Regions from separate parts of the Azospira sp. I09 genome, predicted to be linked through region 1. Evidence: predicted binding sites of a transcription regulator. Region 1 holds the regulator's gene; the other holds the start of a gene.
The links. Region 1 encodes sigma-54, which starts transcription at its own class of promoters, with help from an activator protein. Its sites were predicted from a motif close to TGGCACGCTTNCTGCTNA; they were not measured.
Positions count from the first base shown of each region.

Region 2: a site for sigma-54 is predicted at 5,726-5,743, ahead of glnA (glutamate--ammonia ligase). Genes of this name have one in related genera too.

Region 1 is NZ_AP021844.1:2,448,601-2,457,475, forward strand. It holds gene AZSP09_RS11470 (serine/threonine-protein kinase) at 1-1,982, opposite strand, end outside; gene AZSP09_RS11475 (hypothetical protein) at 1,999-2,808, opposite strand; gene AZSP09_RS11480 (hypothetical protein) at 2,871-3,686, opposite strand; gene AZSP09_RS11485 (hypothetical protein) at 3,703-4,374, opposite strand; gene AZSP09_RS11490 (PsiF family protein) at 4,499-4,813, opposite strand; gene hprK (HPr(Ser) kinase/phosphatase) at 4,859-5,794, opposite strand; gene ptsN (PTS IIA-like nitrogen regulatory protein PtsN) at 5,763-6,248, opposite strand; gene hpf (ribosome hibernation-promoting factor, HPF/YfiA family) at 6,404-6,724, opposite strand; gene AZSP09_RS11510 (RNA polymerase factor sigma-54) at 6,739-8,217, opposite strand; gene lptB (LPS export ABC transporter ATP-binding protein) at 8,284-8,875, opposite strand, start outside.
Region 2 is NZ_AP021844.1:2,312,190-2,321,064, reverse strand. It holds gene nadA (quinolinate synthase NadA) at 1-551, opposite strand, end outside; gene AZSP09_RS10815 (CHAT domain-containing protein) at 602-3,745, shown strand; gene AZSP09_RS10810 (hypothetical protein) at 3,759-4,205, shown strand; gene AZSP09_RS10805 (hypothetical protein) at 4,210-5,028, shown strand; gene AZSP09_RS10800 (rhodanese-like domain-containing protein) at 5,032-5,484, opposite strand; gene glnA (glutamate--ammonia ligase) at 5,814-7,226, shown strand; gene AZSP09_RS10790 (DUF4124 domain-containing protein) at 7,397-7,897, shown strand; gene glnL (nitrogen regulation protein NR(II)) at 7,936-8,875, shown strand, end outside.

The DNA of each region.
Region 1 (8,875 bases):
TCGGGCAGGGCGCCGAAGCGGAAGCGGACCTTCTGGCCGGCGAAACGGAAGTGCTGCAGGAAGAAGCTCTTGGAGAACTCCTCCCCCACCAGCCGGCCCACATCCTTCAGGGCCGCCTCTTCCGTGGCCCAACTGCCGTTCTGGGGCAGGGTGGTGTTGAAGTAGATTTCCTCGCCGCTGGCCTGGTCGATGCACTTCACCGTCCACGAGGTGATGACGTACTTCTCGATGGTCAGGCCGGAAGCCTGCAGGGTGGCGGAAAGCTTCTTGAAGCGGGCCTCGCCGACGATGGCGAAATCGGCCCCCGGCTGGCCCTTGGCGGCATCGCCCCAGGTGCGGAAGCCGAAGGACTGGACCCGCTCCTTGAGGATGTTCTCGGCGATGGGGGAACGCACGGCATCGCCGGCTTCGCCCCGGGTATTGATGGTGACGGAGATTTTCGGGTCGCCGTTGTTGCGGATGAAATCCACTCGTTCCTCGGAGGACATCTGGTTGAGGGATTTCTGCACCTCCCGCACCCGCACCACGGCCCGGGTGCCCAGGGTGGCCAGGCCGCCGGCCTCCTGCTGTGGCGCCTCTTCCTGCAGCACCGATTCGATGAAGTCGCCGCTGCGGGAAAGCAGGCGAGCAGACAGCAGATCGTAGTAGCGGGAGAGGGAGGCCGGCTGCACGTTGAGGGCCACCGCCTTTTCCACCAGCTGGCGACGGGCATCCTCCCGCAGGGCGGCCTGCAGCAGGGCCGGATCGCCGGCCAGGCGGGAATCGCTGGGATCGGCCACGCCCACGGCGGAAATGACGATGGTGCCGTTGTCGGCCGTCGCTACCGAAGCCGCCGGCAACGCTGCCGGGGAACCCGATCCGTCGCCGCCGCGGCCCAGGTACAGGTAGCCGGCACCGGCCGCCACCAGGATCGCCGCCCCCGCCGCCAGGGCATAGGGCAGACGGGATTTGGCAACGGCCTGGGAGGCAGGCGGGACGGACGTCCCGGCCATGCCATGGCTGGAAGGCGCGTCCTTGCTGGCTGCTGGCGATGGCACCACCCGGGTGGCCTCGCTGGCGGCGGCGGGCACCGCCGCCCCGGAGACCAGGGTCCGCTCCGCCTCGGCAGAGAGCAGGGTGACCTCATCGGCCACCAGGGTCGCCTCCTCCTCGGGGCCGCCAGCCATGGCCTGCTGCAGGGCGTCGGCGAACTCCCGGGCGCTCTGGAAACGCTGCTCCGGCCGCTTGGCCAGAGCCTTGCGCACCACCGCATCGAAGCGCCGCGGCACCTGCACGTTGAGCTCGGAAGGGGCGATGGGGTCCTCCTTCAACACCTTGTGCATGATGGTGGTGAGCTGGCCGGTGAAGGGCTTTTCCCCGGTGAGAAACTGGTAGAGCAAAACGCCGGCCGAGAACAGGTCGGAACGGCCATCCACCGTCTGCCCCATGAACTGCTCCGGCGACATGTAGGCCGGGGTGCCGAGGACGGAGCCGGCCTGGGTCAGGTTGGAGGATTCGATGCGGGCGATGCCGAAATCCCCCACCTTGGCCTGGCCGTTGTGCAGGATGAAGATGTTGGCCGGCTTGATGTCCCGGTGCACGATGCCGTTGCCGTGGGCGTGGTCCAGGGCTGAGAGCAGCTCGCCCATGAGGCGGGCGATCTCGGTGAGGGAAAAGCGTTCGGACTTGTCGAAATAGTCCTTCAGCTCCCGCCCTTCCACATACTCCATGGCGATGAAGGCGGTGCCTCCATCCTCGCCATACTCGTAGATGGCGACGATGTTGGGATGGTTGAGCCGCCCGGCGGCCTGGGCCTCGCGCTGGAAACGGCTCAGCAGCTCCTGGGCCTCATCCTTCTCCAGCTGGTCCCGGCGCACGGTCTTGAGGGCCACCCGCCGGGCAATGCCCGGGTCGAAGCCCTCATAGACCACCCCCATGGCCCCCCGCCCCAACTCCCGGCGGACCTCGTACTTGCCCAGCCTTTGTGGCATTGCTTCAGCCATGGCAGCTCCTTGATGGTTACTTCTTGTACTTGCTGTCGATCTCGTACACGTTCTTCTGCACCAGGCGCTGCACCAGGGAATCCAGGGTCAGGCCGCCAGACTGGCCGGAAGAAAAACCCATGACGGAAGTGCCCTTGGAGCCCAGCTCCATTTTCTCCTCGGTGTAGCCGGTTGCCACCTGCTCGGTGGTGTTGGCGTTGATCAGCTTGTAGCGCATGCCGACAATCCACACCCCGGTCGCTTCCTGGGTTTTCACGGAACCCACCACCTCCCCGGCCACGGCGCCGCCCCGGCTGTTGGAGGCAATGGCCACCACGTTACCAATGGCCCGGCCGTCAAAGCCCTGCTGGGCCTGGGCCACCGGCTCCGCCTTGAGGATGTCGAACTTGAGAATCCATTTGGTGGTCTTGAATTTGCCCTTCTGCAGCATCTTCCGGGCCTTGGGTGGATCACCCATGGTGTAGGCCAGGGTGAACTCGTTGAGCAGGGGACCTAGGTCGGCCCGCTCCAGCACCTTGAAATTGGCCTTGCCCAGTTCCAGTTCGGCGTAGTCGGCGATGTTGTTGGGGCCGAACTTCTGGGTGAAGCTGGCATTGTTGCTCTTGATTTCGCCGGGGATCACAACGATCTGGGGCCCCTTCTTCGCCGCATTGACGTATTCCACCGGCTTGTACATTGCCTTGTCGGCCATGGCATTGGCCTGATCGGAAGTCGAACTGCCGCAGGTCGCCGACGGGTTGTCGGGATCGCACTTCGACGGATTGGTCTGGCAGGCGGCCAGAACCAGGCCAAAAGAGGAAAGAAGAAGCAGGCGCTGCACACTCATGGAAGACTCCCTGTTTTTATGTACGTATAGGCCGGCCTTGGGCCGGCGCCCCTAGGGCAGCGTTACTTGTACTTGCTGTCGATTTCCCAGACGTTCTTCTGCACCAGGCGCTGCACCATGCTGTCCAGGGTGAGGCCGCCGGAGGCGCCGGAGGAAACGCCCATCACCGACGAGCCCTTGGCTCCCAGTTCCATTTTCTCTTCGGTATAGCCGGTGGCCACCTGTTCGGTGGTGTTGGCGTCGATGATCTTGTAGCGCATGCCGATGATCCACACCCCGGTGTTTTCCTGGGTCTGCACCGAACCGACCACCGTCTCGCCGACGGCCCCGGCCTGGGCCCCGCCCATGGAGCCGGAGAAGGCGCCGAAGACGCCCAGCAGCTTGCCCACGGCACGGCCGTCGAAGCCCTGCTGGGCCTGGGCCACCTGCTCGGCCTTGAGGATGTCGAACTTGACCACGTACTTGGTGGTCTTGAACTTGCCCTTCTGCAGCAGCTTGCGGGCGGCGCTGGGGTCGCCCATGTTGTAGGCCAGGGTGAACTCGTTGAGCAGGGGGCCCATGTCGGAACGTTCGAGGATCTTGAAGTTGGCCTTACCCAGTTCCAGTTCGGCGTAGTCGGCGATGTTGTTGGGGCCGTACTTCTGGGTGAAGGAGGCGTTGTTGGACTTCACCTCCCCCGGGATGACCACCAGGGCCGGGCCCCTCTTCGCCGCATTGGCGTACTCCACCGGCTTGTACATGGCCTTGTCGGCCATTTCGTTGGCCTGCTTGGAGGTGTCGCTGCCGGCGGTGGGCGACGGGCTGTCGAAAACCGGCTGGGCATGGGCCGAACCGGCGCAGGCCAGGGCCAGGGCAATGGGGGCGATGTACTGACGCATGGAAGACTCCGTAGGTTTATTTTTTTGGTTTGCCGGCAGCCCGGCAGTAATCGTTGTAGAGCTTGGCCACGACCTCCTCGGCCTGCTCATGGACCAGCTCCAGGGCCATGCCGGCGGTGTCGCTGCCGGAATAGGACTCGGCCTTGGCCGTGGCGGTGGAAATGGTGCGGCCGTCCGCCGCCGCCAGGGTGAAATGCATGGTCACATAGACCTCGGGCAGGCGCACCACCGGGTTGTAGGCGGTGCGGGTGGAAACCCCGCCCTTGAGCACGAAGGCGGCGCCCAGCTTGCTGGAAGCGGCCAGGGCCGCATCCGGGTCGTTGCGGAAATAGGCCTCCATCTCGGCCTGGGCGATGCGGGCCCGCTGCTCCTCGGCGGTGTAGGTCTTCAGGCCCAGGGCCTTCAGCTTTTGGTTGATCACGGCGGCATGGCGGCCGTATTTGCTGCCCTGCAGCTGGTAGCCGTCGGCCGTCTGGTCGGCCAGGGCCACCAGGATGCCCTGGTTGCGCAATGCCGCCTTGCAGGGAACGGCCAGATGCTGGGCGATGCGGCCGCGGCGGCCCTCCTCCTCGGCAGCACCCTGCTTCTCGTCCTCGGCAAAACTGAAGGCCCGGGCGCCGCCGGTTGCCGCCAGCAGCAGGCCGCAGCAGAGCAGGCGGGAAGCGGCACGCAGGGGGGCAGGCTTCATCTCGGGGCTCCAGGGAAAGTCCCCGGCATCAACGCCGGGGCAGGTGGAATGGGGCAGGCCATTCTGTCAAAAAAAATGCCAGCCTTCAATCGGCTGGCATTTTTGCGGGAAGTCCGCCCCGGGCTTACTTGGCAGCCTGGCTGTCGGCTTCGCACTTCTTGATGAAGGAGGCCTTGGCGGCACCGGCCAGCTTCTTCTCCGCGGCCTTGGACTGGCACTCCGCATTGGCGGCGGGAGCATCGGCGGTCTTGCCGGAGAGGCAGGTCTTCATGAAGCCCTTGCGCTCGTCGCCCTTGAGGCCCTTCTCGCCGGCTTCCTTGTTGCAGTTCTTCATGCGCTCCTGCTGGGGCGTCGGCGCTTTGGCCGCGTCGGCGGCGCCGGCAACGGGAGCCAGGCCGATACAGGCCAGGGAAAACAGGGCTAGCAGCATCTTTTTCATGGTGTCTCCGTCAGTGGTCAGGCAGGGCTTACCACTATGCGTTCGTCAAATATCGTCGTCAAGCAGCAGCTTCTGCTGCCGGGTGATGAATTCCTGCATGTTGTCGATGCCGCGCAGCTGCAGGATGCTGTTGCGCACCGCCGCCTCCAGCAGCACCGCCAGGTTACGCCCGGCGGCCACCGGAATGACCACCTTGCGCACGGCCACGCCGAGGATCTCCTGGGTCTGGGCATCCAGGGGCAGGCGCGGCGCATCCACCCCGGCCACCGGCTTCTGCAGGTGCACGATCAGCTTGAGCTTCATTTTCCGCCGGGAGGCGGTCTCGCCGAAGATGGTGCGGATATTGAGCAGGCCCAGGCCCCGCACTTCGAGGAAGTCCCGCAGCATGCCCGGGCAACGGCCCTCGATGGTGGCGGGAGCGATGCGGGCCAGTTCCACCACGTCGTCGGCGACCAGGCCGTGGCCCCGGGAAATCAGTTCCAGGGCCAGTTCGGACTTGCCGACGCCGGAATCGCCGGTGATGAGGACGCCCATGCCCAGCACGTCCATGAAGACGCCATGCACCGACACCGTGTCCGCCAGGCGGCGGGAGAGGTAGATGCGCAGCAGGTCGATCACGGCCGAGCAGGGTTTGGCGGTGGTGAACAGGGGCGTGCCGGTGCTCTCGCAGCCCTCCAGCACGGCCGGCAGCACTTCCAGGCCCTCGGCGACGATGACGGCGGGGGGCTGGGCGGCGAAGATTTCGTTCATCTGCGCCTTGAGGCGCTCAGGATTGACCCGGCTCAGCCACTGGTACTCGGCGGCGCCGATGACCTGCAGGCGTTCCGGGTGGATCAGGTTGAGGTGGCCGACCACGTCGGCGCCGTAGTTGCCCCGCTCCCGGATCTCGATGGAGCGTTCGGCACCCTGGGCCGCGACCCAGGTCAGGGACAGCTTGTCCTGGTGGTCCTCAAACAGCTGGCTGATGGAGATTTGCCGCATGGTTCCCCCAGTCGGTGAACAGGCGGTGGGCGTCGTCGGTGTTGTCGCAGGCGCCCAGGGCCTCGCGGAAGGCCCGGTCGGAGAAACGCTGGGCCAGCTCGGAAAGAATCTGCAGATGCTGCTCGGTGGCCTGTTCCGGCACCAGCAGCACGAACATCAGGCCGACGGGCTTGCCGTCGGGGGAATCGAAAGGCACCGGGGCGGACAGGCGCATGAAGGCGCCGGCGGCTTCCTTGAGCCCCTTGATGCGGCCGTGGGGAATGGCAACCCCCTGGCCCAGGCCGGTGGAACCGAGTTTTTCCCGGGCGAAGAGGCTGTCGAAAACCGTGGCCCGGGCGATGCCCAGGTTGTTCTCGAACAGCAGTCCGGCCTGCTCGAATGCCCGCTTCTTGCTGCTGGCTTCGAGGTCCAGCAGGATGTGGGCGGGAGGGAGGAGTTTGGCAATCAGATCCATGGGGCGGGAACCTTCCCCGAACAGCGGGATGGCGGCGGCAGGGCCGGTTGGAGACTGGGATTCAGGCAGGATACCAGGCGAAAAGTGGCGGGATCATAACGGAAAACGACCCCGCCGCCTATGCCTTTCGTCCCAGTCCCGGAGAGGGAATCAGATCACTCTTCGATGTGATTCTTGATGGTGTCGCGGTGGTGATCCTGGGCCTTCTGCTTGTACTTCTGCACTTGGCGGTCCAGCTTGTCGATCAGGGTGTCCACGGCGGCATACAGGTCGGCATCCTCGGCATCCACGTGGATGTCCTTGCCGGGCACGCGCACGGTGACTTCAGCCTTCTGCTTCAGCTTTTCCACGGTGAGGATGACGTTGACGTCGATGACGCTGTCGAAGTGACGCGTAACCCGCTCCAGCTTGGCAGTGACGTAGTCGCGGATCGCCGGGGTGACTTCCAGGTGATGTCCGGTGATGTGCAGGTTCATGGCTCGCTCCTTTTTTAGATGGACTTGCGTAGGTTGGCCGGCGAAATGTTGAGCGCTTCTCTGTATTTTGCAATGGTTCGACGCGCCACAACAATGCCTTGTTGGCCAAGAATTTCGGATATTTGACTGTCCGAAAGGGGTTTTTTGGGGTCTTCGGCCGCCACCAGCTGCTTGATCAGGGCCCGGATGGCGGTGGCCGAACAGGCGCCCCCCGTATCCGTGGCCACGTGGCTGCCGAAGAAATACTTGAGTTCGAAAATGCCCCGGGGGGTGGCCATGTACTTCTGGGTGGTCACCCGGGAGACGGTGGATTCGTGCAGGCCCAGGGTTTCGGCGATTTCCCGCAGTACCAGGGGACGCATGGCCACCTCGCCGTGTTCGAAGAACTGGCGCTGGCGGTCCAGGATGGCCTGGGACACGCGCAGGATGGTGTCGAAACGCTGCTGCACGTTCTTGATCAGCCAGCGGGCCTCCTGCAGCTGGCCGGAGAGGCTGGAGCCGCGCTGCTTGGAGAGGATCTCGGCGTAGAGCCGGTTGATGCGCAGGCGCGGGTAGGCGTCCGGATTGATGCTGGCGGTCCACTGGTTGCGCACCTTCTTCACCACCACGTCCGGGGTGATGTAGCGGGCATCCAGGGGCGCGTACTGGGCGCCGGGCCGGGGGTTGAGGCTCTTCACCAGGTTGGTGACGGCGCGCAGGCGCTCGTCGTCGCAGCCCAGCAGCTTCTTCAGCTTGGTGAAGTCCCGGCCGGCCAGCAGTTCCAGGTGATGGCGCACCAGCTTCAGGGCCTGGTCCCGCACCTCGTCGGCCGGCAGGGCTTCCAGCTGCAGGGCCAGGCATTCGCCCGGAGTGCGGGCACCGACACCGGTCGGGTCCAGGTGCTGCAGGTGGCGCAGGGCGATCTGCAGGTCGTCCAGATCGATTTCCAGCTCTTCCGGCAGGGCTTCCTGCAGCTCCTCCAGGGGCTGGGTCAGGTAGCCGTCCTCGTCCAGCGCCTCGATCAGGAAGCTGACCAGCTGCCGGTCCCGCTCGGAGAGCTGCATCAGGCCCAGCTGCCAGTTGAGGTGGTCGCGCAGGGAGGTGTTGGCGGCCTGCACTTCCTGGAAGTCGGAATCCTCGTCCTCGTCGCGGGAGGCGGAAGGGTAGCTGCCTTCGGCAAACCAGTCCTCGCCCTCACCCAGGCGGTCCCGGCTGTCGTCCCGGACTTCTTCGGGGCCGTGACTGTCGGCGCCTTCACCGGATTCGCCGCTATCGCCTTCCCGCGGGCCTTCGGCAGCGGACTCGGCCGTACTGCCGGCGTATTCGCCTTCGCTCCCGCTGTAGGAGGGCTCGTAGTTCTCGTCCTCCCGCTCCAGCAGGGGGTTTTCCAGCAGATACTTCTCCAACTCCTGCTCCAGCTCAAGCGTCGACAGTTGCAGCAGCCGGATGGACTGCTGCAGCTGTGGCGTCAGGGCCAAGTGCTGCGAGAGTTTGAGTTGGAGGGTTGGTTTCATGGACCCGGGGCCGAAGGGGCCGGCGGCAATGAGCGGGTTGAGGGAAAGACTCGGAGACTGGGCTCGTCAGAGACGGAAGCTCTCGCCCAGATATACTTTTCGGACGTCTTCATTATAAACGATCTCATCCGGGCGGCCAGACGCCAGCACCCGTCCCTCATTGATGATGTAGGCCCGGTCGCAGATGCCCAGGGTCTCACGCACGTTGTGGTCGGTGATGAGCACGCCGATGCTGCGGTCCTTGAGGAAACGGATGATCTTCTGGATTTCCAGCACGGCGATGGGGTCCACGCCGGCGAAGGGCTCATCCAGCAGGATGAAACGGGGAGAGGTGGCCAGGGCCCGGGCGATTTCCACCCGGCGGCGCTCGCCACCGGACAGGGCGGCGGCATTGGAAGCGCGGATGTGGCCGATGTGCAGCTCTTCCAGCAGCTCCTCCAGGCGCAGGTCGATCTCGTGCTTGGGTAGCTTCTGCAGTTCCAGCACGGCGCGGATGTTCTCCTCCACGTTGAGCTTGCGGAAGACGGAGGCCTCCTGGGGCAGGTAGGAAATGCCCAGATGGGCCCGCTTGTGGATGGGGAAGTGGGTCACTTCCTGATTTTGCAGCTGGATGGAGCCGCCGTCGGAGGGCACCAGGCCGACGATCATGTAGAAACAG
Region 2 (8,875 bases), 140 kb from region 1:
CAGCGGCCCAGGTGCTGGTCGGGGAAGAACAACACCTTTTCCCGCTGGGCGAAGGCCCACTTGGCGATGGTGCCGGCGTTGGAGGAGGTGCACACGATGCCGCCCCGTTCGCCGCAGAAGGCTTTCAGGTCGGCAGCGGAGTTGATGTAGGTGACCGGGGTCACCAGGCTTTCCGCATTGCCCAGCACTTCGTTCAGTTCGCGCCAGCAGCGCTCCACCTTGGCCAGGTTGGCCATGTCGGCCATGGAACAGCCGGCCGCCAGGTCCGGCAGGATGGCGATCTGTTCCGGCTTGGACATGATGTCCGCCACCTCGGCCATGAAATGCACGCCGCAGAAGACGATGTATTCGGCGTCGGTCTGGGAGGCCAGGCGGGACAGCTTGAGGGAGTCGCCGGTGAGGTCGGCGTGCTGGTACACGTCGGCCCGCTGGTAGTGGTGGCAGAGCAGGACGGCCTTCTTGCCCAGCTTGGCCCGGGCGGCGCGGATGCGCTCCTGGCAGTCGGCGTCGGCCATCTGGTTGAAACGGTCGAATTGAATGGTGGCTTGCATTTGCTAGTATGTTCCCGTACGGAATGGGAGCCCGGGGGCGAGGAGCAATGTTGGGAAAGCGGAAATTCTATCATCGCTGGGGCCGGCCCCTTTCGCTGCTTTGCCTGCTGCTGGCGGGGGGCGCTGCACCGGTGTTCGGCGAGGAAGCGTTGCTGGAGCCGGAGGAGTTGCTGCTGGCGCCGCCGCCCCGCACCATCCAGGACGTAACCCGCCTGCTGGCCCAGTACAAGCCGGACCCCAAGGTGGCGGCCGAAGCCGTCGCCGCAGCCGAAAAGCCGGTACCCGATACCTCGGACCGCAATGTGCTGTTCGAGTTTTATCTGGAACGGGCCCGGGCTGCCGGCCGTATCGGCCGGGTCCGGCAGCAGATCGCCGACCTGGGCCAGGCCCGGCTCCTGGGCGAAGCCGGTTCGGCCCGCTATTCCCGCGCCCTGCGGGAACTGGCCTCCGCCGAGACCTCCGGCGGCAACCTGCTGGCGGCCGTGCGTTACGCCGAGGAAGCCATCCGCGCCACCCCGGCCAATTCCCAGGGCCAGCTGACGGGGACCAACCAGCTGGCCGCCTACCAGTACACCCTGATCGGCGATTTCGACAGCGCCCGGGCCCGGCTGCGGGACCTGGAGGCCATCCTGACCCGCATGAAGCAGAGCCGCAACTGGGACAACTTCGGCCATTCCTGGGTGGCTAACTACGAGCGGGCCCGGGGTGAGCTGTTCCGTGTCGAGGGCCGCTTCATTGAAGCCGAAGCGGCCTACCGCCGTGCCCTGCGGGAGAACGACGCCTACCTGGCGCTACTGCCCCGGCTGGAGGAGCGGAACATCGACGGCGGCAGCGTGGATGGCAGCCGCCGTTTCACCGAGGTGCTGGAACGGAGCCTGGCGGCCACCCTGCTGGCCCAGGGCAAGACGGCGGAGGCCGAGATCTATGCCCGCCAGGCCATCCGCCACTCCCTGGAGCGGGGCGGCCGGGATTCGACCGATGTGGGCCAGGGCCTGCGCATCCTGGCCTCCATCCTGGCCGAGGAGGGGCGCCTGGAGGAGTCCTCCCTGCTGGCCCGGGCGGCCCTGGACACTTTCCTCGAGGCCGGCGCCGTGCCAGAATCCCGCCTGCTTTCGGATGCCCGCCGTGCCCTGGCGGCGGCGTTGGTGGCCCAGCGCCGTTACGGCGAGGCCCTCCAGGTATTCGAGGAACTGCGGGCCGGCATCGCCGCTTCCCCCGAGCTGCTGGCCAAGACCGGTGCCGCCGACCTGGATTGGGTGCTGGCCCTGCTGCGTACCGGCAATGTGACGCGGGCCGAGCAGATGGCCAGGGCCATGTACGACTGGGCCCGCCAGCGCTACGGCGAGGGCAGTGCCCGCAGTGCCGAAGTGCGGGGCTTCCTGGCCATGACCCTGGGCGCCGCCGGCCGCCCCGAGGAGGCCTTCCAGGCCTTTGCCCAGGCGGTGCCGATCCTGCTGGACCAGGCCCGCAACGATGCCGAGGCGGAAACCGGCAGCCGCAAACGCCAGCAGCGCCTGCTGCTGATCCTGGAAAGCTACCTGCAGCTGCTGGGTCGCCTGGACGCCTCCAGCCCGGTCCTGCCCAAGGGCTTCGATGTGGTGGCCGAGTCCTTCCGCCTGGCCGACATTGCCCGTTCCAGTGGCGTGCAGCGGGCCCTTACCGCCAGTGCCGCCCGGGCCCGCATCGACGATCCGGCCCTGGCCGAGCTGGCGCGCAAGGAACAGGACGCCCAGCGTCGCATCAATTCTCTCAACACCCTGCTGACCCAGCTGCTGTCGGCTGCCGCGGACCAGCAGCTGCCCCAGGTGCAGCAGAAGATCCGCAGCGATGTGGATGCCCTGCGCCAGCAACGGGAAAGCTATCGTAAGGACATCGCCCGCCGTTTCCCCGATTACGCCCAGCTGGTGGATCCCCGGCCGGTGACCCTGGAGGAGGCGCGGCGTCGGCTGCACCCGGGGGAGGTGCTGGTGGCCTGGTACTTCGGTGAGGAGGGCGGTCAGGTATGGGCGGTGCCGGCCCAGGGCCAGGCCCGCTCGGCGCCCGTCGCCCTGTCGCGGGCCCGGCTGGCGGAGGCCGTGGCCGGCCTGCGCCGCGCCCTGGACCCGGGGGTGACCAGCATCGAGGAAATCCCCCCCTTCGACGTGGCCGCCGCCCACGATCTCTACGTGCAACTGCTGCAGCCCGTGCTGCCGGCCTGGCAGGGCGCCCGGGTCCTGCTGGCGGTGCCCCACGCCGAGCTGGGCCAGCTGCCCCTGTCCGTCCTGGTGACGGAAGCGGTACCGGCGCCGGGGCGCAGCCCGCTGCCTTTCGCCGCCTACAAGGAGGTGCCCTGGCTGGCCCGTAGCGTCGCCATCGCCCAGCTGCCCTCGGTGACGGCCCTGGGCAGCCTGCGGGCCCTCAAGCCGGGGGATTCCGGGCGTCGTCCCTTCATCGGTTTCGGCGATCCCCTGTTCAGCGAGGAGCAGGCCCGGCTGGCGGCGCTGCCCCCCAAGGGCATGGCCACCCGGGGAGCGCCCCTGCACCTGCGCAGCGTGCCCCGCACCGGCGGCGTCGATTCGGCCGAGCTGGCCCTGCTGCCGCGCCTGCCCGACACGGGCAGCGAAATCCGGGAAATTGCCCGGGTCCTGGGGGCCGAACGGGATGACGACATCTACCTGCAGACCCGGGCCAGCGAACGCTCCGTCCTGGAGACGGACCTGAGCAACCGGCGGGTGGTGATGTTCGCCACCCACGGCCTGGTGCCCGGCGACCTGGATGGCCTGACCCAGCCGGCCCTGGCCCTCACGGCGCCCCAGCTCAGCGGCGGCAAGGGCGACGGCCTGCTGACCCTGGACGAGATTCTCGGCCTGAAGCTGAATGCGGATTGGGTGGTACTCTCCGCCTGCAATACGGCAGCGGGGGAGGGCAGTGGCGCCGAAGCCGTATCCGGCCTGGGGCGGGCCTTTTTCTACGCCGGCGCCCGGGCCCTGCTGGTCTCCAACTGGCCGGTGGAAACTGTGGCGGCCCGTCTCATCATGACGGACCTGTTCCGCCGCCAGGTGCAGACGCCGGGGCTGGCCAAGGCTGAGGCCCTGCGCCAGTCCATGCTGGCCCTTCTGTCCGGGCCGGGCAGCGTGGATGCGAAAACGGGCAAGGCTGCGTTCAGCTATGCCCATCCCCTGTTTTGGGCCCCCTTCGTGGTGGTGGGCGATTGAGAGGAGAGCGACGATGCAGCGAGTGACGAGTTTTTTTGCGACGATGGCCTTGCTCGGCCTCCTCAGCGGCCCGGCCGCGGCGGTGACCCTGATCAAGGATGAGGAAGCCCGTCTGCCGGCAGCGGCGGCGGGGCTGGTCACCCGCGGCATCACCCGGGGCCCGGGGGTGAAGATGCTGTCCCCCGACCCGGCGGCCGGCCCGGTCAAATCCCCCTTCAACCTGAAGGTCAGCTTCGAACCCCGTGGTGGCGCCCGGATCGATCCGGCCAGCGTCTCCGTCACCTACCTGAAGGCGACCCCGGTGGACCTGCTGCCCCGGGTCAAGACCGGCTTGAGTGCGGGCGGTATCGAACTGGCGGGCGCCGAAGTGCCGCCGGGGGAGCACCAGATCCGCGTCACCGTGCAGGACAGCGAGGGGCGTCAGTCCTCCACCGTGCTGCAGCTCAATGTGGTGAAGTGATCCCATGAAGTGCCCCTACTGCACCTCCGACATTTCCCGGGAAGCCCTGGTGTGTCCCGTCTGCCGCCGCGACCTCTACCTGTTCAAGCCGCTCCTGGCCCGCATTGCGGACCTGGAGGCCCGGCTGCAGGAGAGCCGCGAGGCAGCACCGGAACTGTCGGCCCTGCAGGAGCGGATTCGCCTGCTGGAAGGCGGCAGCCCGCCCGGGGCCATGCCCGGCGCGGCGACCGGCGGTTCCGGCTGCGGGCGGGGCAGCTGGCTGCTGTACTGGGGGCTGCCCCTGCTGTTGTTGCTGCTTGCCCACGGCCTCATCGTGCTGGCCTTCGATCTCGACACGCTATATCTGCGCATCGTTTCCCTGCTCATTCCCCTGCCCTTCGGTTTTCTGCTGCTGCAACGGGGGCCGCGGTCCCTCTGGCATGCCGGCGCTGCCGCCTTTGCCATGGCGGCCCTGGCGGTGCTCGGCATGAGTGGTCTGGTGGCCTACGTGGATGGGGTGCCCTGGCTGCCCCAGGGGCGGGTGGAGTGGCGTGAATTCGCCGAGTACGCCGCCAGCATCGGTTTCAGCTACCTCACCGGCATGCTGCTGGGGCGCCTGCTGGCCCGCCGTGTCTCCGCGCTGCCGGCGGACTTGGCGGCGGAGTCGGCGGCAGGGCAGGGGGGCTGGAAGATGGCCCTGGCGCGGCGCCTGGTGAGCGGCCCGCCCAGCATGGAAAAGCTGCAGAAGGCGGTGTCCCGCATCAACGAGGTTTCCAGCTCCCTGGTGGCCATCGGCACCACGGTGCTGTCCATCTACACCGGGCTGAAGGACCTGCTCGGCTGATCCTCAGCCCTGCTGCCAGGGCAGGCCGGCATGGCGCCAGCCGCCCACCTTGTTGCGCTGGCCGTTGGCATCCTTGTCGCCCTCGAAGCCTTCGAGGACGTTGTACACCTCGGTGTAACCGGCCTGCACCGCCGTTTCGGCGGCCTTGTGGGAGCGGGCGCCGCTGCGGCAGATGAACATCACCAGTGCCTCCTTATCCACCTGATGCACCAGTTGGGCGGCGAAGTGGGGATTGGGCTGGTTGCCGGGATACTGCATCCATTCGATTTCCACGGCACCGGGAATGCGGCCGACCCAGTCCCACTCGGCGTGGGTGCGCACATCCACCAGCTTGGCTCCCGGCGCTGACTGCAGCAGTTCGTAGGCCTCCCGGGGCGTCAGGGCGCCGCCATAGGGCAGGCCCAGTTGCCGGGCCCGTTCCTGGGCCAGGGTCAGAATGTCGGAAATCTTGCCCATGGCGCTTGTCCTTCTGCTGGTTGATGGAAAAAGTATAAGTCAGATGCCGCTGCCGGCGGAGCCATCCAGGTTTCCTGGCGCCGGAGTTGTCGCGAGGGGGGACGAGCAGCTTTGGGGCGCTGATATACACGAACGCACCAGAATGGTGCGTTAGCCTGTAAAATGCACCGTTTGCGTGCGTCAAAAAAGTCCCGGTCGGGAAGTTTGCTTATGGCACAATGGCCTACTCGGCGCGAAGTGCTGGCATGGAACCTGCTATGAAAGTCGCGCACCGAATTATTTGATTTTGCCGGTCCGGCCGGTACCTGTTCAGTTAGGAGACTTAGCGTATGGCTACCCCCCAAGACATCATGAAGATGGTCAAGGAAAACGACGTCAAGTTCGTCGATTTCCGTTTCACCGACACCCGCGGTAAAGAGCAACACGTGGGCGTGCCCGTCAGCGCCTTCGACGAAGACAAGTTCGAATCCGGCCACGCTTTCGACGGTTCCTCCATCGCTGGCTGGAAGGGTATCCAGGCCTCCGACATGCTGCTGATGCCGGACCCCAACACTGCCTACATCGACCCCTTCTTCGACGAAACCACCCTGATCCTGACCTGTGACGTGGTGGAACCGGCCGATGGCAAGGGCTACGACCGCGACCCCCGCTCCATCGCCAAGCGCGCTGAAGCCTACCTGAAGTCCTCCGGCATCGGCGACACCGCCTTCTTCGGTCCGGAACCCGAATTCTTCATCTTCGACTCCGTGGAGTGGAAGACCGACATGTCCGGCACCTACGTGAAGATCTTCTCCGAAGAGGCTGCCTGGTCCACCGCCGAGAAGTTCGATGGCGGCAACGCCGGCCACCGTCCCATGGTCAAGGGCGGCTACTTCCCCGTGCCCCCCGTTGATTCCTTCAACGACATGCGCGCCCAGATGTGCCTGCTGCTGGAAGCCTGCGGCGTGCCCGTCGAAGTGCACCACCACGAAGTCGCCACCGCCGGCCAGAACGAAATCGGTACCGTCTTCAACACCCTGGTGCGTCGCGCCGACCAGACCCAGATCCTGAAGTACATCGTGCACAACGTGGCACACCAGTACGGCAAGACCGCCACCTTCATGCCCAAGCCCATCGTTGGCGACAACGGTTCCGGCATGCACGTGCACCAGTCCATCTGGAAGGATGGCCAGAACCTGTTCGCTGGCAACGGCTACGCCGGCCTGTCCGAAACCGCCCTGTACTACATCGGCGGCATCATCAAGCACGCCAAGGCCCTGAACGCCATCACCAACCCCGGTACCAACTCCTACAAGCGTCTGGTGCCCCACTACGAAGCTCCGGTGAAGCTGGCCTACTCCGCCAAGAACCGTTCCGCTTCCATCCGCGTGCCCTTCGTGCAATCCACCAAGGCCCGCCGTATCGAAACCCGCTTCCCCGATCCCATCGCCAACCCCTACCTGTGCTTCGCTGCACTGCTGATGGCTGGCCTGGACGGCATCCAGAACAAGATTCACCCCGGCGACGCTGCCGACAAGAATCTGTACGACCTGCCGCCCGAAGAAGATGCCAAGATCCCGACCGTTTGCGCCAGCCTGGACGAAGCTCTGGCCAACCTGGACAAGGACCGCGAGTTCCTGACCCGCGGCGGCGTCTTCTCCAACGACTGGATCGATTCCTTCATCGACCTGAAGATGGAAGAAGTGAACAAGCTGCGCATGACCACCCACCCGGTGGAATTCGACCTGTACTACAGCTGCTAAGCGGCTGTAGTACCAAGAAAAGGGACGGCCGCGGCCGTCCCTTTTTTTTGCTCCCGAGGCCGCCGAGCGTGGCCTCCGACGCCGTGTCCGGGCTTGCCCGGAGCAATGGCAAAGGCATTTGTAAAAGCCCTATCGATCCAATACACTTGCCCCGAACTCAAGGAGCGGCAATGAATACCAAGCTTTCCCGTGCCTCCCTGCTGGCCAGCCTGCTGGCCCTGGGGTTTGTCGGCCCGGTCCGGGCCGACATCTTCAAATGTACCGACGACGCCGGTCACATCACCTATGCCAATGCCCCCGGCAAGGGCTGCAAGCGCATCATCACCGATCCCGCCAACTCGGCTCCCAGCGGCGGCAGCCGGGCCCCGGCCAAGGTCAGCACGCCTTCGCCTTCGGATTTCCCCAAGGTGGGCAGCGAAACCCAGCGCAGCCGCGACAACGACCGCCGCACCATCCTGGAACAGGAACTGGCGGCCGAGCAGAAGAACCTGGAGGCCGCCAAGAAGGAGCTGGCCAATCAGGAGGCCAACATCCAGCCGACCGACCGCAACGTCGGCGGCGGCATCAACGGCGCCAAGGTGGCCGAGCGGGTGCAGCCCTACAAGGACAAGGTGCAACTGCATGAGCGCAACATCGAAGCCATCCGCAAGGAAATCGGCAATCTGCGTTGAGCGCCGCGGCTGGTACGCTTCCTGCTATCCAACCAGCCATGCCTAATCTGAATCCCGGCCCCTTCAGCGGCCTCGACCTGCTTTCGTCCGCTGTCATCCTCCTGGGTGATGGCCTCGTCATCCGCCACATGAACCCGGCGGCGGAGAATCTGCTGGCCACCAGCGGCCGGGTGGTGGTGGGACGCTCCCTGCTGGACATCATCCAGGCCTCGGCCGGCCTGCAGAAGGCCATGGACAGCGCCCTGGACAACGACTGGAGCTATACCGGCCACAACATCGAGATTCGCCGCGAAGACGACGAGGTGCTGCAGATCAACTGCACCGTGACGCCGGTGGATGCCCCGGAGGCCCGCCTGCTGCTGGAGCTGCGCCCCATCGACCAGCAGATCCGCGCCTCCCGGGAAGAGCGCCTGCTGCAGCAGCAACAGGCCAGCCGGGAGCTGATCCGCAACCTGGCCCACGAGATCAAGAATCCCCTCGGCGGCATCCGGGGCGCCGCCCAGCTGCTGGAATTCGAACTGAACAACCCCAGCCTGCGGGAATACACCCAGGTCATCATCAAGGAAGCGGACCGCCTGCAGGACCTGATGCAGCGCCTGCTTTCGCCCCACCGGCCGATGCAGCCCGGGCCGGTGAACATCCACGAAATCCTGGAACGGGTGCGCAGCCTGCTGCTGGCCGAATTCCCCGGCCAGCTGAAGATCCGCCGCGACTACGACACCAGCCTGCCGGACCTCATCGGCGACCGGGAGCAGCTGATCCAGGCCATCCTCAACATCGCCCGCAACGCCGCCCAGGCCATGGAAGGCAAGGGCGAGATCGTGCTGCGCACCCGGGCCGTGCGCCAGGTGACCCTGGCCAAGAAGCGCTTCCGCCTGGCCCTGGAACTGCAGGTGATCGACAACGGCCCCGGTATTCCCGAAGACATCCGGGAGCGCATGTTCTACCCCCTGGTCTCGGGCCGGGACGGTGGTTCCG